Regions from separate parts of the Weizmannia sp. CD-2023 genome, predicted to be linked through region 1. Evidence: riboswitches for the same ligand, from Rfam matches in the RefSeq annotation. Region 1 holds a riboswitch; the other holds the start of a gene.

Region 1 (4,428 bases):
CCTGCTAACGAATCCGGCATCGTCTGCATCGTTGTTAATTTTTCTTCTGTATCATGCGCGTATTTATATCCTTTTCCGTAATTTAAATCTTTCATCAATTTGGTAGGGGCATTGCGTAAATGGAGGGGAACAGGTTCATTCATTGAGTTCAGTGCATCTTTCTTTGCGCTCATATAAGCTAAATATGCTGAATTAGATTTTGGTGCCAGTGAAAGGTAAATGACAGCTTGGGTTAAGTGTACATTACATTCAGGCATACCAATAAATTGACATGCTTGAAAAACAGATACCGCAATTTCTAAAGCCCGATTGTCGGCTAAACCGATATCTTCACTTGCAAATCTGACCAATCTTCGCGCAATAAACAGCGGATCTTCTCCGGCTTCCAACATCCGTGATAACCAATAGACCGCCGCATTCACGTCGCTATTTCGCATCGACTTATGCAAGGCAGAAATAATATTATAATGCTCCTCACCATTTTTGTCGTACAATAATGATTTTCTGTTGATCATTTGGGAAAGGTCTTCTTTCCTGATGATGATGGTATCCTCCTGCTTATGCCCATTTAAAACAGCCATTTCCAGCGTGTTCAACGCAGTACGGGCGTCCCCATCGGAAAATTCTGCAATGGCCAATAAAGTTTGATCTTCAATTTCAATCTTTTGAAGGCCATACCCATGGGGATTTACAATGGCCTGTTTTAATAATTCCACGATTTCACTACTCGTTAATTTATGTAGGACAAAAACCTTAGTCCTCGATAACAAGGCCGAATTGACTTCAAATGACGGATTTTCAGTGGTTGCGCCGATAAGGATAATGCTACCATTCTCCACATACGGTAAAAAGGCATCTTGCTGTGCCTTATTGAATCGGTGGATCTCATCGAGAAACAAAATTGTCTTTTCGCCTAATTGCCGGCGTTCTTCAGCTTCTTTCATAACGTTTCGAATATCTTTAATCCCACTGGTAACAGCACTAAAATTAATAAATTCCGATTGCGTTTGATTTGCAATAATTTTCGCCAATGTTGTCTTGCCTACGCCGGGGGGACCCCAGAAGATCATGGAAGAAAGACGGTCATGTTCAATCATTTCTCTAAGCACTTTTCCTTTACCTATCAGGTGCTTTTGTCCAACGAATTCGTCTAAATTTTTAGGACGTACTCGCGTGGCCAAGGGACGGTTTTGGTCATTGTCGTTCTCAAATAAAGAAGTTTGCCTCAAGGTTACTCCCTCCTTGTAAAAACTTTTCCCATTACGCTTCTTTTTGTCTGCTTATGATCCCGACCAAAATATCTAACTCAATGGTTATTTTAGAATAACCCTGATTCGCAAATGTATCGATTTGTTCCCTGTTCGAGTTCAAGGTCAAAAGCGCCAATTTGATTCATGCTGTTTTGATTAATGTCTTGCTTGGTATAGTGTTGGCAGATAATATCACCAAATGAAAAAGGCGATACCGTTTCATTATTGTTATAGACCTGAATGATGAAAGTAAAACAGAAGCTTAAAATGAAAAGGTGGGCCCCGAACAGCAAAAAAGCCAACCAGAAAGGAGGGCACCTTTAAGGTGAATGATATCACCTCTATCTCAAAAATCAAATATGCGTTGAAACTACAAATTTTAGCAGGCTGCCTCTTTCTGCAGTTTTGGGAAAGGATGAGACCTTCCGGGACTTTGGCTGCTTGGAAAACGACCATGTCATATGAATCTCATTTGAAGTTATCCACAATTTTAAAACTATGAAAGCCGGTTCATTCATTTTTTCAAAAAAATGCGGCAATTATGCTTAATGCAGTCCGAAAAATGATTCTATTGACATACATAATAATATATTTATATAATGATAAAGGCTGTGGAAATACTTGGCAGGATTTCCATGCTTTCCGGCAAAATTCCAATAAAAATTGAAAAAGGCAAATTCATCGAAAGGTGGAGACGCAAAGCTAAAGGGACTAAAGTCAGATGACCATGTCAGCCAGTTACCGATTTTACATCAAAAGGACTAATCGGTAGGGGATTAGTCCTTTTTTCGTTGTGCGGATATCAAATGTGAAGAACTTCATTTAACAAGCAGGAGGAAGCAAGGATGGCACAGTTTCAAACAGATAACAAGCATAAAGCTTTTATCATTACATTAGGCGGATTTGCCGCAACAGAAAAGGCATCTACGTTTGTAGACGATTTAAAAAAAGAAGTTTCAAAAATTAATGTGAAAAATTATTCGTTAATTGTGGATTCATCCGATTTAAGGACATTTAAGCCCGAAATTTTGCCGGTGCTTGAAAAGAGCTATGCGTTGTATATGAGTTTAGGATTTAAAAAAATCCTGATGATTACACCGAAAAGGGTGACGCCGCGTTTACAGCTGAAGAGAATCGCGAAAAAAGTGAATTTTACGGGTGAATTTATCAATAGTTTACAAGCGGGATTGGAACTTTCACGTTAAAAACAGCTTGAAGGAGTTAAGTAAAAATGGATTCGAGTGTGACAATAAGAGAAGTCTCTGTCTATCATCCTGAAAAGGTGCGCCATAACGATTATTACCTGGCCCATTTTCGCCAGCAAGGAAAAGATATTACAAGACTTTTGCAAGCGCTTGGCAGAGAAAACAGATACATAGCAGATTATAAAACTGAAACCACTTTAACAATGGCGGTGGAAGCATCAAAGAAAGTGCTGGAAAAAAGCGGGTTGGCCGGCCGGGATCTCGATATGATTGTATTTGTATCAGGGACACCTGAATACTTTTGGCCACCGAATGCGGTTGCCATTCATCAATCTTTGGGCGGAAAAGAAGAAGCTGTTGTTTATGATATGAATGCGGCATGTGTCGGAATGGTGGTAGCAGTGGATCAAGTAAGCCGCAATATGCTCGCAAATCCGCATATCAAGCGTGCGCTTGTCGTGGGCTCCGAGCAAATGCACCGCTTTGCAAACGAGGGGGATGCGGTTACATATGCCAGTTTCGGAGACGGGGCCGCTGCAGTATTGCTGGAAAAAAGCCATCATGTTAAAACAGGGTTTATCGACTCAGCCTATCAAGTGAACACAGAATCAATTGATAAAATTACTTTTCCGGCTTGTGGCGTATCCCAACTGGTTGAGGGAAAAGCCGAACAAAAGAATAGAAAAATAAAATGGGAGAATGTAAACAATGACAATGCTTTTCTGTCTACTGCCGCGCTTGTTGAAAAATTGCTCAGCCGGAATCATTTAACCGCGAAGGATATTCAGGCTTTTTGCTTTTCCCAATTGTCACGGAAAAATATATACAAAATCCAGGAAATCTTCAAAGAAGACATAAGCAAGTTCCCAATTGTGGGCACGGAATATGGCTATACAGGAGCCGCTAGCCCGTTTATGGCTTTTGAACGAGCTGTAAGCACCGGCCGGATAACGAGGGGCAGCTATGCCATATTTTGGTCGGTTGGTGCGGGAACTTCTGCTTGTGCCATGTTGTATAAACATTAAATGTATTGAATCTGTTTCAAATGAAGGGAGCCGTACCATGGGAATTAAAAAATTGTCCAAAGCCATTACAATGGGCCAAATCAAAACCGTTATCCTGCCTTATATTCTCATTGGCATTTTGTTGGTTGGCAGCATGTTCATCATCCCCCAATACTTAACCATTTGGTTTGTGTCTGTTGCCGCAATCCTTTATCTTGGTGTAGGTTTATGGTCATCTTTCCGGTTAACCGGGAAGTTATTAAAAATGAAGCAATACGCTTCCAGCCTGGAGTCGGGAAACCTGGCTGAATCGCTGGAAATTTTAGGTGCAGATGAATTTGGCACGATCTCTAACTTCTTAAATAATGCAACAAGCAATATGCGAAATCTGGTTGGAGATTTAAAAAAAGGAATAGAGCGTGTAGATTCCAATTCAGATGAATTATCGGCAACCATGACGGAACTGTTTTATGTGATGGAAGATGTGAAAGAAACGATAAATGAGATGGAACATGGCGCAATGGAACTAAGTGCAAGTACGCAGCAAATTGGCGCATCTGCTGAACAAATTGAAAGTTCAACGAAGAAATTAGCAGAAAAAGCAAATGAAGGAAAAAACATCGCGCAGGAAATTAAGAAACGCGGGACAAAAGTAAGAGAGGAAGCAACTGAGTCTGCAGGCTCTTCCAATCAAATCTATACGGAAAAAGCGGAGAATATTTTGAAATCCATTCAACAAGCGGAAATTGTGGAGGAAATCAAAATGCTGGCTGATACGATTGGAGACATTGCGAATCAGACCAATCTCCTTGCCTTAAATGCATCGATCGAAGCGGCAAGGGCAGGGGAAGCAGGAAAAGGTTTTTCAGTAGTCGCTCAAGAAATCAGAAAGCTGGCTGAACAATCCACCCAATCGGTTGAAAATATCCGGGTTGTCACTAGCCAGGTCCAGCAAGCCTTTTCAAACCT
Region 2 (4,428 bases), on a different contig from region 1:
GGTGCACTTTGCCTCGCACTTGCATCCGGCATCTGGGGCGGGATGTATGTGGTCAGTAAATATGTCTTAAACTTCGTACCGCCGCTTACGCTTTTATGGCTGCGGTATATGATCGGTTTTGCCGCACTGTACGCGATATTGCATGCCGGCAGAAAGAAAAAGGAAAAGGTAAGCCTTACAAAAAAAGACTGGCTGCTGCTCGCCTGGATCGGGTTTATCGGCTATTTTGCATCCGTTGCCATGCAGTTTATCGGGACGCAAAAAGCGGACGCCCATACCGGCGCGATCATTACATCCGCTTCTCCGGTTTTTATCGTGATATTCGCGCGCTTCATTTTAAAAGAAAAATTGACCGCGCGCAAAATACTGGCGCTGATTACCGCATCCGCGGGCGTTGTCATCGTGATCGGCTGGGACATTCACGTGCAAACCTATTTTTGGGGCAGCCTGATTCTGGCTGGAGCGATGATTACATGGGCACTTCTGTCCGTTTATGTAAAAGTGGCTTCCTGGAAAATGGATTCGTTAACCATTACAACATATGCCATTTTGTTCGGGCTGCTGTTTACAACGCCTTTTGCCGCCCGCGAAGCCATGATGGCCTGGCCTGTATCATCGGGCGGTTTTTGGGGGATGGCAGGTATTTTGTATCTCGGCGTCATCTCTACAGCCGGCGCTTTCTTCTTGTGGAACAAAGGGCTTGAAATGGTAGAGGCCGGCAGCGGGTCACTGTTTATGTTTTTGCAGCCTGTCACCGGCTCTTTTCTCGGCTGGCTTTTGCTCCATGAAAACCTGAACGGCCGCTTCTTTCTCGGCGGCGCCCTGATTCTGGCTGCAATTGCCATTTCGTTGCTCCCAGAAAGGATGCGCCTCGCACCCCGGATGGAAACGCCAAAAAATATATCGGATTAAAATAGCATCATAAGGCAAGGCCTGTCGCACCGGTCTTGCTTTTTTGTTTCTTTTTTTGCAAATTTGCAGGAATTTTTGCCGCTTTTATCGAAAAGGGAATAAAAAGGTTCCGGGAGGCAGAACAATGGATCGGTACAGTTGCTTGGCATATCTTTTGTTTCAAACGGATGATAACACGGTAAAAGAAGCGGCAATCCGCCTCGTACAGGGCAGCCTTACGCTCGAGGAGGCAAAAAGCGACAGCACGCTCAAGCCGTATTTGGAAGCCTGTGAAAAACGGCTGAACATACAGCCACCGGATGCCGAGCAGGTTTATGCATTTATGGAAAATTATATATACGCCGTATAAAAAGCATCTGGCAGGGCAAACCGGCGAACTTCTAAATGGCAGTCCCCGCTTAGGCTCCGCAAGCGGAAGTGTGCCGCCGCAAACGTATGCCCTGCCTCGCGTAGTGATTTTGCAAATTTTGAGGTTCGTCCGCGGTTATAGGCACTCTCCATGCCAAATCGCATACCCCAGTTTATGAGCAGCAAGTCTGTTAATTAAATGGACTACCGCTGTCATACGGTTTTTTGATTGCAAACCCGCCAGCTAAATGTTCGCCACATGCAATGAAGAAAATCCGCCTTTTCCCTGCCTTACAGCACCGTAATCCGGTTTCTGCCCTGACCCTTCGACTTGTACAGCCCTTCGTCCACCCGCCTTACAATGGTTTCTGCTGTATCCCCCGGTGTATATGCAGTCACACCGAAACTTGCGGACAGCTTTCCCGCATGCCCAAATGAATGGCGGCTAATGCTTGCTTTCAAATATTCCGCCAGTTCCTCTGCCTGGGGCAATTCATCCTTTGTAATGATGATGAATTCTTCACCGCCCCAGCGTCCGATGTAATCATTCGCTGAAATCACCCGGGAGGAAAGACGGACAAATTCCTTCAGCACCTCATCTCCTGTCTGGTGCCCGAACTGGTCATTCACCTGTTTAAAATAGTCGATATCGAAAAAAATCACGGAAAATGATGTGCCGGTTTTGTCCGCGTGTTTAACCGCAGCATCCAGCCATGCCTGCACCTGGCGTCGGTTGGCAATCCCGGTCAACATGTCCGAATAAGCCTTTTTCTTTTCCTCTTCCAATTCTCTAAATACTTTTAAGAGATAATGAGAAATGCAAAAGATGGCGATATAGACGAGATTGGCAAGGTAAAAGATCAGCATGGATATTTTATAGTCAAAGGAAAAATGGCGGAACCGCGGCATTCCGATCAGAAGCGTAGTCACGAACAAAGCGAGCGAATAAATGATCCCGTTCCGCTTTTTCAACGTGATAAAAATATAGAGAAATAGAAGCGGGCTCCAAATGATCGAAATTCCGATGGCTCCCTCTTTTCCCGGAACCATGTATTGAAAAACACAGTCCATCACGATGGCAAGATAATAAACCGTGAGGATCACGAGATTCACATAGTCAAACAAGCGGAAATAACGCTTGAAAACCATGCAGATGAGAAACAGAGCGTTCCAGGCAATCAGGATCCGCGTCGTGGCGAGATAAAATAAAGCTGTACGGGTGCCTGTGTGAGGGACCAAATTGTAAATCGCAAGGGCAGCGATCAAAAGCGGGCTGATCCAAAGATAAAGGATTCTTTTAAAATCTTCCAATGTCTCGATTTTCCTGCCCATTTCCGCCCCGCCTTTCTGATCAATCTCCGGGGAACTTGCAAACGAAAACAAAGGCCAAACTTCGGCTTTTCACTGCGCATTAGCAACTGGCTGGCATGGTTAGAAAACCGGTAGCCCCTGTAGTTTTGCGTCTCCATTTTTCAATGGATTTGCCCCTTTGATATAGGTCTTTTATCCTATTATACTGTATTTCTGTCCAAAAGAAACCATCAGTCAAAGGATAAGAAAGGGCAATTCGGTTAAAATTTGCCGTCTGCAGCTGCTGAAATCGTTTATGGCGATTCCGCCAACGCCCCCCGCCTCATCGCTGAAGCAAGGGGCATGGATGTGAAATGTTTTCCTCTGTTTTACGCCGAAATGTAACGCGTTGTCCTGTGCTTTTCAGCGGCCTTGCGTTTTGCCGGATCTGTTTCCGACATGTTCATTAGGGCTTGCTGAGTAAGCAAAATTTCTAAATTGGAAAGGAGGCTGACAACTTTGGTCGAAATTTAAATGCGAGCGTTTTACAAAAAATCTAGGAAAAAGCTTGCACTCGAAAGCTGATTCAACGTATTAGAGAAGACAGAATCACGCATTGTCGTAGATAGATTCTTCTGAGCTTGCTGATCAATTGGGACAAACGCAGAATCGGATTCGTTCAGCAAGCCCTAATTTACAAACCGCTCTGTTTTCCCGAGCTTTTCCCAGTATTCATTGCGCAGGCGGACTTTCTGGATTTTGCCAGATGCCGTTTTCGGCAACTCATCCACAAATGTCACACCCGTCACGGCTTTGAAATGGGCAAGCCTTTCCCTTGAAAAACGGATGATGTCTTCTTCTGTTGCGGCCGCATCTGCTTTCCGGACGACAAACGCATGCGGGGTCTCCCCCCATTTTTCATGTGGAACAGCAATCACCGCTGCTTCAAGGACAGCCGGATGCTCATACAGCACTCCTTCCACTTCTATAGAGGATATATTCTCTCCGCCACTGATAATAATGTCTTTTTTACGGTCGACGATATCGATATAGCCGTATTCATCAACGGTCGCCATATCCCCTGTATAGAGCCGCCCGTTCCGGATCGTTTTCATCGTTTCTTCCGGGTTTTTCCAGTATCCGAGCATAACACCATGGCCTCTTACCGTGACCTCGCCGATTTCTTTCCCGTCATGGGCCACTTCTTCGTCATTTTCCCGTAAAACCCGGACATCGCTTCCGATCATCGGAAACCCGGCTTTCGCCCGCAACCGCAATTGTGTATCACGGTCCAGCCCGCCAAGCTGCGAACGAATGACAGATACAAGGGTGAGCGGTGTTGACTCCGTCATGCCGTACACCTGGATGAATTCCCAGCCGAGTTCTTTTTCCACGCGTTCCACAAATGCGGGCGGCGGTGCAGCTCCGGCGATGACAACACGCACGTCCTGTTCAATAGCGGGATGGTGTTCCGCGTTGTACTGCAACAGGCTGTTCAGCACAGTTGGCGCCATATGCACCACCGTCACATTATGCCTGATGATTTCCGTGAAAATGGCTTCCGCCGACGGTTTGCGGAGGCAGACATGGGTCGCCCCGTTTGCTGTATAGTAAAACGGCGAGCCCCATCCGTTTACATGGAACATCGGGAGCACATGCAAATAGACATCGCGGTCCGTAACGCGCAAATGGTGCATCGCGCTTAATGCATGCAAATAATTATTGCGGTGGGTAAGCATCACGCCCTTAGGATTTCCGGTCGTCCCGCTCGTATAAAGCAGGCTGCACACATTGTTTTCATCGAGGCCGGCACGCGGGAACGGATCCGGCGGAAATCTGTCCAGCCAGCGGTCATAATCAATTTCAGCACAGTCATCC

Evidence for each region. Region 1 has a riboswitch for cyclic di-GMP ahead of P9687_RS13670 (hypothetical protein). Riboswitches for the same ligand answer to the same signal wherever they lie in the genome.
Region 2: another riboswitch for cyclic di-GMP. It lies ahead of P9687_RS08200 (GGDEF domain-containing protein); the one in region 1 lies ahead of P9687_RS13670 (hypothetical protein).

What each region holds. Positions count from the first base shown of each region.
Region 1 covers NZ_JARTJQ010000088.1:12,108-16,535, reverse strand. The annotation lists gene P9687_RS13675 (replication-associated recombination protein A) at 1-1,229, opposite strand, end outside; cyclic di-GMP riboswitch class I at 1,912-1,996, shown strand; gene P9687_RS13670 (hypothetical protein) at 2,096-2,455, shown strand; gene P9687_RS13665 (3-oxoacyl-[acyl-carrier-protein] synthase III C-terminal domain-containing protein) at 2,482-3,480, shown strand; gene P9687_RS13660 (methyl-accepting chemotaxis protein) at 3,518-4,428, shown strand, end outside.
Region 2 covers NZ_JARTJQ010000059.1:33,899-38,326, reverse strand. The annotation lists gene P9687_RS08210 (DMT family transporter) at 1-912, shown strand, start outside; gene P9687_RS08205 (hypothetical protein) at 1,037-1,261, shown strand; gene P9687_RS08200 (GGDEF domain-containing protein) at 1,552-2,592, opposite strand; cyclic di-GMP riboswitch class I at 2,671-2,756, opposite strand; gene P9687_RS08195 (long-chain-fatty-acid--CoA ligase) at 3,240-4,428, opposite strand, start outside.